Regions from separate parts of the Sporosarcina sp. FSL K6-5500 genome, predicted to be linked through region 1. Evidence: riboswitches for the same ligand, from Rfam matches in the RefSeq annotation. Region 1 holds a riboswitch; the other holds the start of a gene.
What was found. Region 1 has a riboswitch for thiamine pyrophosphate ahead of MKX62_RS13815 (acetylornithine deacetylase). Riboswitches for the same ligand answer to the same signal wherever they lie in the genome.
Positions count from the first base shown of each region.

Region 2: another riboswitch for thiamine pyrophosphate. It lies ahead of thiD (bifunctional hydroxymethylpyrimidine kinase/phosphomethylpyrimidine kinase); the one in region 1 lies ahead of MKX62_RS13815 (acetylornithine deacetylase).

Region 1 covers NZ_JBBOTP010000001.1:2,869,769-2,878,035, forward strand. Annotated here, with positions in the region: gene MKX62_RS13800 (PhzF family phenazine biosynthesis protein) at 1-210, shown strand, start outside; gene MKX62_RS13805 (NADP-dependent oxidoreductase) at 307-1,335, opposite strand; gene MKX62_RS13810 (S-layer homology domain-containing protein) at 1,568-3,754, shown strand; TPP riboswitch at 3,772-3,874, shown strand; gene MKX62_RS13815 (acetylornithine deacetylase) at 4,086-5,360, shown strand; gene MKX62_RS13820 (LLM class flavin-dependent oxidoreductase) at 6,212-7,276, opposite strand; gene MKX62_RS13825 (NAD(P)-dependent oxidoreductase) at 7,300-7,941, opposite strand; gene MKX62_RS13830 (Rrf2 family transcriptional regulator) at 8,080-8,267, opposite strand, start outside.
Region 2 covers NZ_JBBOTP010000001.1:1,862,459-1,870,725, forward strand. Annotated here, with positions in the region: gene MKX62_RS08605 (DEAD/DEAH box helicase family protein) at 1-780, shown strand, start outside; gene hprK (HPr(Ser) kinase/phosphatase) at 1,592-2,506, shown strand; gene MKX62_RS08615 (ParM/StbA family protein) at 3,252-4,433, shown strand; gene MKX62_RS08620 (hypothetical protein) at 4,445-4,975, shown strand; gene MKX62_RS08625 (histidine phosphatase family protein) at 5,188-5,730, shown strand; TPP riboswitch at 6,107-6,212, shown strand; gene thiD (bifunctional hydroxymethylpyrimidine kinase/phosphomethylpyrimidine kinase) at 6,292-7,122, shown strand; gene thiE (thiamine phosphate synthase) at 7,115-7,774, shown strand; gene MKX62_RS08640 (DUF3238 domain-containing protein) at 7,830-8,267, shown strand, end outside.

The sequences.
Region 1 (8,267 bases):
GGTGCTTATTACGCCGAATACATAGATAGAAACTTCGAAAACCATCTACGTATTTTAGTAGAACAAGGACATGAAATGGGAAAGGATGGTCGTGTACTAGTTAAAGTCTCGAAAAATGAAAAAAGTTATGATATTGAAATTACAGGAACTGCAGTATATGTAAAAGAGCTTGAAATAGTTTTTGTTACGAACAAACACAACAAGGTTTAGATTTTTTGACAAAACAAAATCTCCTCATTTAGTAACCTGAGGAGATTGTTGAATAAGTATTTGGAAGTTGCAGGTCATGCTATTTTACATTAAATGTTAAAGTTTCGCGTATTCAGGATTAGCCACTTTTACGAGCTGTTTTCCCAGATTTGTTCCTTTAAATAAACCAAGGAATGCTTCTGGTGTATTTTCAAATCCTTCAACAATTGTTTCTTCATATTTCAGTTTGCCTTGCAGTAGCCATTTACCTAAGTCGGTAAACCCTCTTTCAAAATCAGTGGCAAAATCGCCTAGCGTGAAGCCTTGCATCATAGCGCTCGTCTTGATCATAGCTGATTGAATACGTGGACCTCTATCTTTTCCTTCAGCATTGTAGGAAGAAATTGATCCGCATAATGGAATACGAGCATTTCGATTTAGCATTGTAAAAACAGCGTCTGAAACGTCGCCGCCTACATTATCGAAATAGACATCTACTCCAGCAGGTACGGAATTTTTTAAATCTGTCCAGAAACTATCCTTTTTATAATTTACAGCTGCATCAAAGCCGAGTACATTCAATAAGTAGTCAATCTTTTCATCTGAACCTGCAATACCTACTACTTTGGCACCTTTGATTTTCGCGATTTGTCCAACTACTGATCCAACTGCCCCGGCAGCCCCAGAAACGACGACCGTTTCGCCTTCTTGGGGTTTTCCGATATCAAGCAATCCAAAATAGGCAGTTAAACCTGTCATGCCGAGAATACCTAAATGTGTTGAAATAGGTGCCATTTTAGGGTCTATTTTGCGAATTTCATTTGGAGTAGCTACGGTATATTCAGCCCAGCCAAGATTCCCAACAACGACATCACCTTGTTTAAAGGCGTCTGACTGGGATTCAACTACTTCAGCTACGACACCCCCTGAAATGACCTTATTCAATTCAAATGGAGCAATATATGACTTGGCATCTTGCATTCTTCCACGCATGTATGGGTCAACAGATAAATAAAGCGTCCGTACTAAAATTTCATTTACTTTTGGTGAGGGAACTGAATTCTTTACAAAGGTAAAGTCTTCTTTCGCAGGCATTCCTTTGGGACGATTTGCTAGGTGAATTTCCTGTTGTATCAATTGCTTCATTGCAATTCCTCCTTTGTAGTTTGCCGAATTAGTTGGCAAGTGAAAACCCTAACACTCAAGAGTTACTAAGGTCAATGATTATGGACTGGTGTTTCTTTTCCATTGAATTGCTATTGTTCAGCCTTGCTTTCTCCTGTGGACGAACTCCAAAATAGTATCCAAAAGTGTTATAATTATACTTAACTATAATTTGATGTTATTAATTTTAACTAAAGGAGGGCTTTAAACAAAAATGAAGAAAATAAATACAATGTTTCTCGCTTTAGCATTAACGGTAGCTTTACCGACGTCAGCTACTGTTGGATTAACAGCTAACGCGGCAGAAGCTCAAGTCGTTAAATCAGAAGACGTCACGACAGCTGCAAAATTTACGGATATTCCAAATAGCCACTGGGCGAAAAATGAAGTTATGCAACTTGTAGAAATGGGCATATTGACGGGTTACGGCGATATGCAATTTCGTCCGGATCTAGCAATGACAGTTGGAGAGGCTACTCAATCTTTTACAAAAGCGGGATATGAATTTTTAATCAAAGACGTGACAGGCAATTCTTTTGGTATGGAAGAACCTTTAACACGTAGGCAAATGGAGTTGGCATTAGTAGATGCATTTAATTTGCAAGATAGTGCATTAATCGAATGGCCAAGTCTTATTTCATTGGATAAAGGAAGTGTAGGCGCAGTTCCACAATACAGAATTATGCCAGGCATACAAAAAGGTCTATTCAATCACGGATCACAAGTAGACCGCGCTACTTTTGCGGTGATTCTGCATCAAGTACTTGTGAAGAAGGGGAACATTGCAACTACCAAAAAATATGAATTAACGAACTTAGAGCTGTCGCCTAATTTTACTCGGATTCCCTCTGCTGTGAATTTAATGAAGGTGTCATTTGATGAACATCCGATTTACCTAAGATCGACAGAGAATATACTTTTCACGAATCATACGAGAATCGATAACTCATTTTCACGAGATAATATTTACACTTATGACATCGGTATAGAAGGTGCGACCATTGAGTTAACGGTTCGTTCATTTGATAATGGCGATTACTTCTTATTTTCGAAAATCATTAACCCTACTGAATCTGCTGTAACAGTAGATGTCATTCAAAAAGAAAATGAAGTGGCTTCATTTGAGCTAAACCGTTATGATAAATACAAGATTAAACGTAATGATAAAGATGTTTTTGGCAGTGACACAACATCCTATCCGACAGGTTTACTCCAATTTGTGAAGCTAGATGGATCAGTGAAGGAGCGGATGGTTGGTCAGTCTTATTTGTCAAAGCAATTGTCATTAGAGTATGAGAATGATGGCTACAGTTACATGCGTCAATTGCTCGGTGAAAAAGAGGCACTGTCTTATGCTCAGGTTGGAACAACATTATTATCTGTGCATACGTTAAATTCAAAAGGCAATGACATTGTAGATCAGTGGTATATGAATGCGGATGACCAATTATTTGCGAATGAAGAGAATATGGAGAGCTGGATGCTTGAGTCAGCTAAGTATTATAAAAAACGTAATAATTGGTACACGGCGGGTGGCCCATACAATAAAATGGCGATAACCACAGAGCCAATGCCTGATACAGGGCAAGGATATGGGCGGAACTTACTTCTATTAAAAGAAGATCGTGCGCTGGTTTTATATAATGAGCAAGAGGATCGTTATTTTGAGAACTTAATTTACAACTCATTTGTTAACTTGAAGAATTTCAAAGGTGACAAAGATTATTGGGAAACAGAAGTTACAAGCACCTATTTGAAAGATTTATATGACATTACAGCTCCATTCATTGATACACGTTTTAATGAGCAAATCGCGCTTTTCTACTATAATAGTGGTGCTGATTTTGGAATTGAGAATGCGAAAGAGCCATTGCGTAATTATGCTGACTTACTAGTCTCACAAAAAAGTAAAGGAAACGTCATTCCTGTGAATGACGAGTCTTACTACATCGCGGATTACTTCCCGATTGCACAGCAAGTAACGACGCATGCCTCTATGAATCATGTGTTGGGCGGTATGAACGTTTTACTCATGGCTTATAATGAGTTCGGTGATCAGAAGTATTTAGATACAGCGCAGGCTATACAAACAGCGATTGTAGCGGATAAAGAGGATTGGATTCGTGATAATGGCGATATTTGGTATCGTATTTCCGCATTACGTGACTATAAAGGCGATGATTACAAGCATCTGACTTTAGAGGATTTAATAAATTCGTACAAACTTTGGAAAGATATTGATCCGACGTATTTGCCTTTATTAGAAGAAATGATTGCTTCAAAAGCTTCGTTTTTATCGAATGAAAATTTAGGTTACACAACTAAAATAAAGAACGGGTTACGTGATATCGACTTATCGAACTATCTTCCTAAAGGGGAAGAAAGAACAGATGCATTGTGAAGAAGAAAAAACTAAATAGATACTGCTAGGGGAGCCGTTTAGGCTGAGACACATCATAGATGTAAACCCTTCGAACCTGATCTAGTTCATACTAGCGTAGGGAAGCAGCTGAAACTCTACACTCAATGTCTTTATATACGTAGAAAACAGCCGCCTTCCGATTATGGAAAGCGGCTGTTTTCTGTTCCAGTGTATATATGTTGAACAAATGAAATAAAGATAGTGAACTGCGCGAAGGCGCATTACAAGGGCTAGCGCCGTAGTGAATTCAATGGAATTCTTTATTACAACGTATATAGATTCACCTACCAAAAATATAGATAAGGGATGGATGAGTAAAATGGAAAATAAAATTAGTAACCTAGTTGATGAACGTCTAGAGGAGTTAGTGCAATTGCTAGCGGACCTCGTTCGTTTCCCGACAGTTAGTCCACCGGCAAGAAATACAACAGGCGTACAGCGGTATATTCAAGATTTTTTAGCACAAGAAAAATTTGAAACGGTTAGTTGGGATGTATTTCCTGGCGACCCGAACGTTGTAGGCGTTAAAAAGGGAACGGATGGAAACCTGTATAACAGCCTAATCATTAATGGACATATAGACGTTGCGGAAGTGGGGGATGAAACAGAGTGGACTGTGCCTGTCTTTGAACTAACGACTAAAGATGGCAACGCATATGGGCGAGGAACATCCGATATGAAAGGTGCAGTAGCGGCGACTTTACTAGCCGTTAAATTATTAAACGAACTAGGTGTGGAACTGAAAGGTGATTTGCAAATTCAGACTGTCATTGGGGAGGAAGCGGGAGAGGCAGGAACACTTTCATGTATGGAAAAAGGCTATACAGCAGACTTTGCACTTGTAGTCGATGGCAGTGATCGTCAAATCCATGGTCAGGGTGGTGTGATTACCGGCTGGATAACGATTAAAAGTAAGGAAGTTTTCCATGATGCAATGAGGATGAGTATGCTTCATGCAGGCGGTTCGGTTAATGGGGCTAGTGCGATAGAAAAGATGATGAAGGTTATTGCTGGATTACAAGATTTAGAACGTCACTGGGCTGTGACAAAAAAATATCCGGGTTTTGCGCCTGGCACCACTACTATTAATCCAGCAGTTATAGAAGGAGGAAGGCATGCAGCTTTTGTGGCGGATGAATGTCGGCTCTGGATCACCGTTCATTTCTATCCGAATGAAACCTATCAATCTGTAACAAAAGAAATCGAAGAGCATTTGAACCATGTAGCAAAAGCAGACACGTGGTTAAGAGAAAATCCCATTCACTTTCGCTGGGGTGGAAAATCAATGATTGAAGAACGTGGAGAAATATTTCCGGCGCTTGAAATGAATGCGGACCATGCAGCTGTTCAACTTCTTGCGCATTGTCATGAACAAACCGAAAAAAGTCCTGCAATAATAGGTATGTCGAGATCAGTAACAGATGCGGGCTGGCTAGGAGCAGCAGGAATTCCAACTGTTATCTATGGTCCTGGAAAGTTGGAAGAGGCACATTCAGTCGATGAAAAGATAAACATTGAAGAATTAGTGGTATTTACCAAGACGCTTATGTTATTTATAAATGAGTGGTGTAATACGAAAAAATAGGAGTGCAAGTAATCTCCCCATTCATCTACTACTATTAAACTGTTACATGTTGAACAAATGGATGCCTATATAAACTAAGCGAAGGCACCTTACAAGGGACAGCCTAAACCTTAAGAAAAGCTTAAAAGTCTACGTTTGACTTGTACATTTGCGGCTAGCTTTGGACGAAATGATTACAACACCTTTACCGCGGGTTAAATGTGGCTGGAAATGCCAGCTACACTCTTTTCGGTAATCCTGTTACAACTAACTGTCCACCACATACCTACAATGTTTAAGTGGAAAATGCAACTACTTTGGAAGATGGAAGAATAACTACCTTTCTATAAAAGTTGCAAGTGCCCGAAGATGAAATTTCGGGCACTCTGCTGCATTTAACAAGCTTTCCTTACTTACTTTGGCAAAAATCATACAAGTAACAATGTGATGCCATATAGAAAGTGACCCTTTCTAAAATACAAAAAGGAAATACTATAGAGTGGGATTAGGCAGCCAAAATTGCATCTTTGGCTGCCCCTTTATGGATAGGAATGTAGTTATTCACTCGTTCCCAAAAGCATCAGAACTTAGTGTAGCTGTACCTTTGAAGAGCGGTGGACGAAGGGCCCCCATACAATTAACGAAAAAGCAGCGTAGGATGCGACAAAGTCGCATCCTACGCTGCAAGAAATTCCGATAATGGTGCAGTAGTCGTTCAGTCCAAAGCGATTCAAAAGCACATGTACATAAGGCTTCTAGTGTTTTATCACAAAAGTAAGCAGTCATGTGTTTCAACATATAAATAAGTGAAGCTATTACTTATACGGTATCAATTGATTTCTATGTTTCCAGATAGATTATTATGAGATACCTTAACGAGCCGTTTCACGCCGAACGATCGGAGCTACTTGTGTTGCTAACATTTCAATACTCGCTGCGACTTTAGAAAACGGCAAGCCGCCGATATCCATTTGTGCAATGAATCGTTGATGTCCAAATAGTTCGTGTTGGTGGAGAATCTTCTCAATTATTTGCTGAGGGCTGCCGACAAATAATCCGGTTTCGGGACTGGCCATATAATTGAAATCAGAGCGGGATATTCTCGTAATCATTCCATGTTGTTTGTTCACATATCCCCAATAATTTGCATAGTAAGGATAAAATTCGTCTTTCGCTTGTTGGGATGTCTTTGTTATATACGTATGTCCTGTTACAGCCACTTTTAAATCCTCTACACGATGTCCGGCACTTATGCCAGCTTGGCGATACAAATCAACAAGTGGTTTGAAACGAATTGGATCCCCACCAAGGATAGCTAATGCTAAACCAGTTCCAAGTTTTCCAGCTCGTATTGCACTATCAGGTGTTCCACCTACACCAACCCAAATCGGCAGTTTATTTTGAACAGGGCGCGGGGCAATCATAGAATTAGTTAAAGGCGAACGGAATGACCCATTCCAATTGACGATTTCATTGGTATTCAATTCTTGAAGCAGTCGTATGTTTTCATCGAACAGTTCGTCATAATTGTTTAAGTCATGACCGAATAACGGAAAAGATTCAACGAATGCACCACGACCTGTAATAATCTCAGCGCGACCATTCGAAATTAAATCGAGTGTAGCAAAATCCTCGAATAGGCGAACAGGGTCGACTGTGTTCAAAACAGTCGTTGCACTCGTCAATTTAATACGCTTCGTGTTTTGTGCCACTGCCGCCAGAACAACTGGCGGAGCTGATACGGCATAGTCTAAGCGGTGATGCTCACCGACACCAAAAATATCAAGTCCGGCTTCTTCAGTCAGCTTTCCAATAGCCAATACTTCATGAAGGCGCTGTTGAATACTTATTGTTTTTCCAGTTAGGGGATCTGGACCAAGATCCCCAAATGTATATATTCCAATTTCAATTCCGGGTTTCCTAGTTTCTGTTTGCATTGTTCTCATCTCCTAAAACTAAGTTATTCCGCTTCAGAAACAAGGGTGAAACGTTTATTTATATGTTGAGGATTTTCGATTTCATCAAGAACTGCAATTGCATAGTCAGCATAGCTTACATAGCTGTCACCTTTTGAGTTCACGATTAAATTGTCTTTTCCTTTTTGATACGAACCCGTTTTTTTTCCTTCAGGATTAAAGAATGCTGCTGGGCTAATGAATGTCCATTTAACTCCACTCGTCTTTTGCAGGTCTTCTAAGTTCTTTCCTTGATTGGAAGCAGTTGCAAAGTATTCTTCAGGGAATTCCGGTGTGTCAATTAGACGGATGGTTTTTGCTTCATCTACAAACAAGCTTCCCGCGCCACCTACAACAATTAATCTTGTTTCTGGAGCGCCTTCAAACGCCTCTATTAACTCTCTTCCGGCATCTAGATGAAGATGTTCCTGTCCTGCAGGAGCACCGAATGCATTTACAACAACATCAAATTGACGAAGGTCTTCAGCTTGTAGATCAAATATATCTATTTCGAGGGCGACAACATTTTCTTCAGTTAGTTTTGCTGCATTTCTAACGATAGCTGTTACTTCGTGTCCGCGGTCATTCGCTTCTTTTACAATAAGGCTTCCTGCTTTTCCTGTAGCTCCGATAATTCCAATTTTCATGTTTAAATCCTCCAGTAAATTAGTTTTTTTATGCACATAAAATAATGCGCGCCTAGTGATTTGAAGCCATTGGCTATAATTAATCCAAATGTAACTGTAATGGTTACAGTTACAGCGACGGCTAAAAAATCGAATGAACTATCCGATTTTTTGTGTTAATACCGATACTAATTCTTCCATCGTAATTTCATGTAACACAGATTCCATCGCTTCTTGAGCTCGAAGTAAAATCAGCTCAAGAACTGCCTCAATGTTGGCGCCAACCGGGCAATTTGGATTTGGTTTTTCATGAAATTGAAAAAGTTCGCCTTCTTCCACGACTTCGA
Region 2 (8,267 bases), 1.0 Mb from region 1:
ATGGTACAACGTGCAAGCAAACGGGACACTTTTTTCGTCCGTTGGCAAAGAGCCATTGATGGAGGCCGTGAAATGACCGAGGAAATCGTGGCGGATAAACGCTCCTTGCCGCGTCCATATTATTTAGATAACACATTGAGAGGTCTTTTGTGGATCACGGGGTTTATCGCTTTAGAAGCAGTAGTCGATTTTAGCAATCTTTTCCGAAAGCTTGGTGCGTTTTCATTCGGAGAAGGAATGGCGATTGCGACAGTGCTCGGGCTCCTTTTTGCAGCACCTTCTTGCTATAAAACGGTGAAGTTGTATAGCAAGCATCCTTCCATAGAAGCGAGTATGAAAGAGATTGCGGAAACTGTCTATGCATCCATGCTTCATGCAGGTGCTGTTATAACGCCACTCCATAACAAGATGATCCGGGTGACGCGAGACGGCGGAGGGACATATACATGCTGGCTTGAAGAAGGGACGACGCATGAGAAGACAATCTTCATGACCGCATTGAAGGAATTTCTTAATCCAATTGAAAATCCACGATATATACTAATTCGTAAGGCAGGAAAACTTTGGAAGAGATCTGATTATCATGCTATCCCGCAAGTAATCGGACACAAGAAAGAATATGTGAACTTTTTCTTGGAAGAGTGGAAACGTCGGGTTGGAAAGTCAGACTTCATCTACACAAGAACTGTCGAGGGGCGTCTTAAATTGCTAGAAGCAAGGATGAAGGCATTATCCAGTTCGTTCGTACCAACAGTAGAACGGACCAGTGGATGGCGGTAAGTAGGCATGTATATATGTTGAATTAAAGAATCCTATTGAATCTGCTGTGGTACTCAATAATGAGAGAGTTGTAATTCGGGGGGCACTGAAAAAGTACGATATCCTTCAATCCCGTTGATTTCCGTTCCGAGCGGACGCTTTCCGCGGGCACGGCTTCAGCCTCCTCGTCACTGCGTTCCTGCGGGGTCTTCAGCTCGCGCTGTTCCCGCTGGAGTCGCCGCTCTTCACTACAATCAACTAGTTCTTACTATATAAAAGAACTTTTTCAGTTTCCTCTTAATTCGGGGTGTGGGTTGTAAAACACTTGGCGCTTTGGGGATGCCTTTCGTCGTAAGCCTTTGCTGCGCCTGCGCTAGGGTGTTCATTATCGAGAGAAATGTGATTTTAAGATTTATATGCCGAGACTATAATGTGATTACTAGTTGATACTACTTATAGTCAAGAAAGACGTACTCCAGCTTGCAGATTCCATCACAGATAACGAAATGCGCTTTCTCACATAGACCATCCAGCGAAGGCGCGACTTCGTGGTAGCCGAAGCGATAAGACCGAAAGTGATTTCCTTTCTGGCTTATCGCGGGAGGCATCCACAAAGCGTCGAAGCGGTATTAGTGGGAATCCTAATTCATTTCCAGTACAAGGGCTTTTTCAGTGGCCTCCCAAAAGCCCATGTAAAGCGCATACGCCGTATTCATTTGTTCAACATATTTAGTGTAGTTTTAAGTCGGAGATAGTCGCTAAGAATTAGCTCCAATTGGTGTTAAAGTAAACGAAGAGGTCAAGTAAGAAGAATGCAGAATGGAGGCTGTTCATGAAAACGATTACGATTGAAGAGATAGTCAATACGTTTTCCTTGGAAGTGTTAAGCGGACACGACCAATTGCATCGTATTATAAAAAAATCCAAAGTACGTCGTCCAGGATTAGAGTTTATGGATATATTTTACTTTATTGCAAAAGAACATATTCAAATTTTGGGGAAAAATGAAGTTAATTACCTTCATACGCTGACGTTTGAGGAATGTAAGCTACGGATTGCAAATATTGTTCAATATGCGCCCCCATGTATCATCATAACATCCCAACAGGAAGAGCCACTGGGCCTGATTCAATACTGTACGGAAGAGAAAATCCCGGTGTTACGCACTCGTGATTCCACGAGTGAATTGAGTGCGAAATTAGATGCGTATGTTGTGAAAGCAATGGCTCCAGAAATTGCAATACACGGCGTTTGCGTCAATGTATCGGGAATGGGTATTCTACTCCGCGGCAAGTCTGGTGTAGGGAAAAGCGAGACGGCTCATACATTGATTGGTCGGGGACATCGGCTTGTGGCAGATGATGTAGTGGTGTTGAAAAAGCTTAGCCCACAAACCTTGCTCGGGACGCACGACGAAAATAGCAAAGAATTTCTTGCGTTGCGTAGTATTGGCTTGTTAAATGTGGTGCGCCTTTATGGAAGAGCCGCTTTCCAGGATGAAACGCGGATTGCACTGGACATCGAATTGACTAAGTGGAAAGAAAATGACTTGAATAATGAATTAGAGCAGGAAACGAAGTTTGTGGAATACATGGACGTCCAGATTCCGCATATCCAAATTCAACTTCAACCAGGGCGTGATATCGCAGGTTTGATTGAAGCCGCTGCAAATAACTGGTATTTAAAGCAGCAAGGTTATAGCGCAGTAGAGGAATTCATGAAACGGATTGAGTCAGATACGCCTTAGTATTGAGTAGCAACGTTTGGTGGGTTTGGAATAATTAGTAGGAGTACGTAAAAACGTGAAAATGAGTAGACATTCAAATAGATGTCTACTTTTTTTGGTGTTTTTTATTTTGGTGTATGAAATGTTTGTCATTTTGTCTTGTTCGGCCACCTATTATTAGTCAGGTTACTCCTAGATGCAGCTGGGGGCCTGGAGTGTGGCGTAAGCTAATTGGTGATTGATGATACTATTTAACCCGTAAAGGCATGTTAGAGGCGAAACTGAGAAGCCGAAATTGCTTGGTCAACAGCTCGCATGCTTGTAATGAAGGTGGGAACAGATCGAATAACAACTTATAATCACTGGCACTTTAGAAAAGTAAGGGAATGTCTAATGGGTTTTATTTGTGAAATACCCTTTTTATTGAATGGTAAGCAAGCTCTGCTTCAGCTTGAAGTTAGGAAGGGAAGGGGAAGGAGGGCTTATATCGAACTTGAGTAAACGTCCATCTTAACTATTTTTGTGGATGTATACATTACGGTGTACTTGTATACTTTAATGTATACATTTGTAAACATTAATGTGTACAAGTGTACAAACACGTACGCAACCAGTGATGGCGCGTGTGTACGCTAATGTGTACAAGTTTACAGCTGGGTACACAATATTACATTTGTGTGTTAAATAGTTGAATTGGATTGACCTGCCAACAAAATTCCAGTACCATTTCAATAGAAAGATAGAATAATTGGGGAGGATGATTTTTATGACAGAAACACGTATTGCAGCAATTGACGTAGGAAACGATTCATTAAAAGCCATTTTCGGTAAATTGGAAGCAGAACTCAATATACCCAATGTAATTGCACAAGATATTGCAGATCGTCCGATTATCGGCATTGAAGAACTAGACAACCAAGAGCCTACTGATGGCATTCATATTCGTTTGCACTCTCCAACATTAAAAGATAACAACGCTATTTACCGTGTTGGGAATCTTGCTACGAAAAGTGGTAATTCAACTGAACTAGATCCAGGTAGCAACAAATCTGAGGAAGATCAAACTTTGGTGATGTTGTTCGCGGCACTTGCAATAGATGCAGCTCGTGATGAGAATAAAGGTATTTTTAAACGTAATAATAATGTAATTGAAGCTACGTATACACTAGGTACAGGACTTCCACTGAGAGAAGTAAAGGAAGGGAAAGACGTTGGTTATCGTTCCCAATTGCTTAGCTCTGTTCACCAAGTAGAGTTTTTGGTTACACCTAAATATCAAGGTATAAAAGTAAATATTAAATTTGATGAAGTAAAGGTTTATCCGGAAGGCTTTGCTGCGTTTATCAACCTTGTAATGGATAATAATTTAAACATCATTAATAAAGAATTAATCGATAAACAAATCTTGATACAAGACATCGGTGGGTTATCAACGGATGTTGCGGTCATTAGGAATCGTAAAGTTGATGATGATAAGGCGCAAGGCTTTAACTTGGGTGTTTCAGAGTCTCTGGATGCTATTCGAGAAGAAATTTATGTTAGACATGGCGTAGAGTTGGACAGTCGTCTAGATGTTGTGGATATTATAACGAAGAAAAATAACCGTAATCATATTATGGTAAAAGGAAGCCGGACAAGTGTTCATGACATTGTAGATCGGATTCTCTTGGAGTTAGCGAAAAAGCAATATCGCCATTTACGGAATGTATGGGCAAGAAACTCGCAATCTGAGATCTGCTATTTCATCGGCGGAGGCTCTATTGTCCTTAAAGGCTATCTTAAAACGTTAAATAATAGCTTAGATGGTTATAATATCGATTTCTTTGAAGATGAAAAAGAAAGTGTTTGGATGATGGCCAACGCTTATTACAAGTTAATTTCAGACTTTGCGAAAAAAAATCAACAAGTCAAAATTAAAGAAGAAGAAAAGTTAGTTAAAACAAAGTAAGGTGACTATGCATGAATGACGCGGGATTAAAAAGGGGACAGCCCATTACATTTCGTCTCCCATCAGATACATCTGACCACACACTAAAGCAACTGCAAAAGTTAAAAGAAGTCGAAAGAAGAAACTTTTCCAGTAAAATTGCGGAGTTCGTGATAGATGGGGTGAATGACTCACTTTTAAAGCATAGAGAGGCCATAACAATTCCGCTCCCAAAAGGGTTAACTAAAGCGCAACGTGATTGGTTAAAGCACGAACATTCCGAGGCGCTACTAGGGAGTATCGTCTATCAGTTGATGTCCGATCCAATCCGCACAGCTTCTCTCTTTGCATCATTGAACAGCAATGCAATAGATGTAAATGCAGCATTATATTTGCAGGAAGAAACGAGCGCTGCCGTTGAGGTGGAAACAGAACATCAATTGATTAACATAGAGGATGATCTGGATAATTTTGATTGGGAACAGTTAAAGGAGCCAGAAGAAACCTCTGTTGTAGAAGAGGAAGACCCTTTAGCTGACTTCCTTGCCCAGATGAATAAATAATAGTGAGTGCCTGCATAAGAAACCACCATGAATGCTTAAATTTTCATGATGGTTTATTGTACAGGCACTTTTTGTTGTGATTTCTAAGGAATCTAAAACATTGAGATGTTTTCTTTGGAGCATACAAGGGAAAAAGAGTAATAGGGATGACTACAGCTAGTTTACGAATGGGCTGTATGTCTATTTAGTAAGAAGAATGGGGTGAAGCGGTTATGGAAAAAGTTATTTACATCGTGCGTCATTGCTCCGCAGAAGGACAGGCACCACACGCGGAATTGACTGCTGAAGGGATTCTGCAGGCGGGTCAGCTTGTAGCGTTTTTCGAAGATATCGAAGTGGATCGGATTATTACGAGTCCGTTTTCTCGTGCACGTCAGACGGGCTGGCCTATAGCTGAGCGGAAGAAGTTGCATGTAGAGGTGGATAGTCGGCTTATGGAGCGCGTGCTAAGTTCAATGGATTTCGAGGATTGGTTGATAAAGCTGGAAGATACGTTTTTTGACCTTCATCTAAAATATGAGGGTGGGGAATCTTCGAGTGAAGCGATGTCGAGGGTCTGTGATGTTGTGGATGAGCTGGGTGTCGGTTCGCGGACAGTGCTTGTGACACACGGGAATTTAATGGCGCTATTATTAAGGTGTTATGATGAACGATTCGATTTTGGGCAGTGGCAGGCACTGACGAATCCAGACGTGTATGTTATACGGATTAAGGATGGAGACTCAGAAGTGGAAAGAATTTGGGGTTCTGAATAAAAAAACAGGCCGCTGTGATGTCGGCCTATCTAGGTTTTAGTGAATGTTAACCCATTGTAAGATTAGTAATAATGACCACTGCAATAATAACGAGTGTCCCGAAAAGACTGATCCACATGGATTTGTCGGGATTATTCGGTCTGCTGTCTGCTTTATGCATAAACTGCGCCTTCTTTCTGTTTATGTCACTAACTATACTCTTATCGACGATAGAATGGAATAAACTGTTACCACGTGAAACGAGTTTATTATATATATTGAACCTATTTGATGGAGTTTTTTATTTCCATTACTCTATGCTTCTATTGGAAATGGACCAAACATTCCCACAATCTCACACTAGATATGTTACACTTGCTACAAAGCTGAATAGTTTAACAACCACTAGGGGAGCCTTTTTTAGGCTGAGACGTGCATGAATGCGCGGACCCTTGGAACCTGATCCGGATTATACCGGCGTAGGAAAGTGGGTACGCCTTTTACGAATAGTTAAATGGCTAGCCGCTTTCTTACGCCACCGGGAAGCGGCTTTTTAGTATAAATAAAAGGGTGGCGAATCGAATGGTACGTGTGGCATTGACAATTGCGGGGTCGGATAGTGGTGGTGGTGCGGGTATTCAGGCAGACTTGAAGACGTTCCAAGAATTGGGTGTTTTCGGTACGTCGGCACTGACAGCGGTGACAGCGCAAAATACATTTGGAGTGACGGCGATACAGCCGGTTGACACCGCTATTATTAAAGCGCAAATACAGGCAGTTATTGAAGATTTTGATGTTAAAGCGATTAAGACAGGGATGCTCTTTTCGACAGAAATTATCTATGCAGTGGGAGAGGCGTTTCATTGGAGCGGAATTCCACTTGTCATTGATCCGGTAATGATTGCGAAAGGGGGTGCTTCATTGCTAGAAAGACAGGCGGTTGAAGCGTTGAAGACTGTACTTGTACCTCTTGCAGCTATTGTTACACCTAATATTCCAGAAGCAGAAGTGCTTGCAGGAATGGAAATAAAGACGAATGAAGACATAGAACGAGCGGCGAAACATATAATAGCGTTGGGCGCGGGGGCGGTTCTTATTAAAGGGGGACACCGGAAAGAAGCGCCTTATGCGGAAGATCTGTTCATGGGGGCTGACGGGGAACGGTTCTCGGTTCGCGCACCATGGATTGATACGAAAGATACGCATGGAACAGGGTGTACGTATTCGGCGGCACTGACAGCGTTTTTGGCAAATGGGGAAACGGCAGCGAATGCAGTTGTTTCTGCAAAGTGTTTTATCCACGCAGCAATTGAAGATGGACTTAAAATTGGTGGCGGCCATGGTCCGACGAATCACTGGGCATATGGACGCCGCGGTAACAAGACAATGGAAGGGGTTGTAGTTTATGGATAAGCAAACAGTTAACTTATATTTCATCATGGGTACAGTGAATTTGGCGGGACGCGACCCGTTACATGTCTTAGAAGAGGCGCTAAAGGGTGGTATAACGAGCTTTCAATTACGTGAAAAAGGGCCTGGTGCATTAACGGGTGAAGAATTGAAGGCTTTTGCACAAGCGTGTCAGCAATTATGTGAACAATATAGTGTACCTTTCATTGTCAATGATGATATAGGTCTTGCGATTGAAATTGGTGCAGACGGTATTCATATCGGGCAGGAAGACGGATATATTTCAGCAGTGCGTGACAAGGTTGGTCCAGACATGCTAATAGGTGTTTCTACGCATAATGTAACAGAAGCGATTGCGGCAGCTGATGCAGGGGCTGATTATATCGGTCTAGGTCCAGTTTATGAGACACAGACGAAAATGGATACGCAATCGGTTATTGGTATCGAGACAATTAGGGAAGTGGCATCGTTGTTACCTGGTTTACCTATTGTTGCGATTGGTGGAATTTCAGAACGCAGAGCCGGTGCTATCATTAAAGCGGGTGCGTCAGGGGTAGCGGTTATTTCTGCAATTTCTGGAGAAGAAGATCCTGGAGAAGCAGCAAGTCGTTTAAAAGGTGCGGTCCTTCTTTCATTAACAGGTATTGAAATGTAATGTTTAACTGCTCGCGAAATATACCACACTTCCAAGTAAGGGGTGTGGTGTGCGGATGAAAAAGAAACTGTTTGAAATACAAACCGTTTTGCATAAGGCAGATCTAATCTATTTCACATGGAATGATGTCGGCGGAACCTACAAAGTCTATAGAGACGGGCATCATTTGTATGAAGGAACGGTCTCTGAATTTAGTGACGGTGATTTCAAGCATGCGAAACTATATAATTACGTAATCGAACGTGTTGAGGATGGTATTGTGATTGACGTTATTGCATTGCAAACGTCAGCATTTGCTGAACAGAAAAACAAAGAAAGTCCGCTTCAGTCACTTGTCATGACAACGATTGTCGCAAAGACGCAAATTGCATTGTCTTGGGAGGAAATTAAAGATGTCGCTGAATATGATGTCTACCGAAATGGGACGCATATGACAACGGCGGTCGGTAATTCTTACATCGACAGGGATTTTTCGTTGGATGAAATCTATACG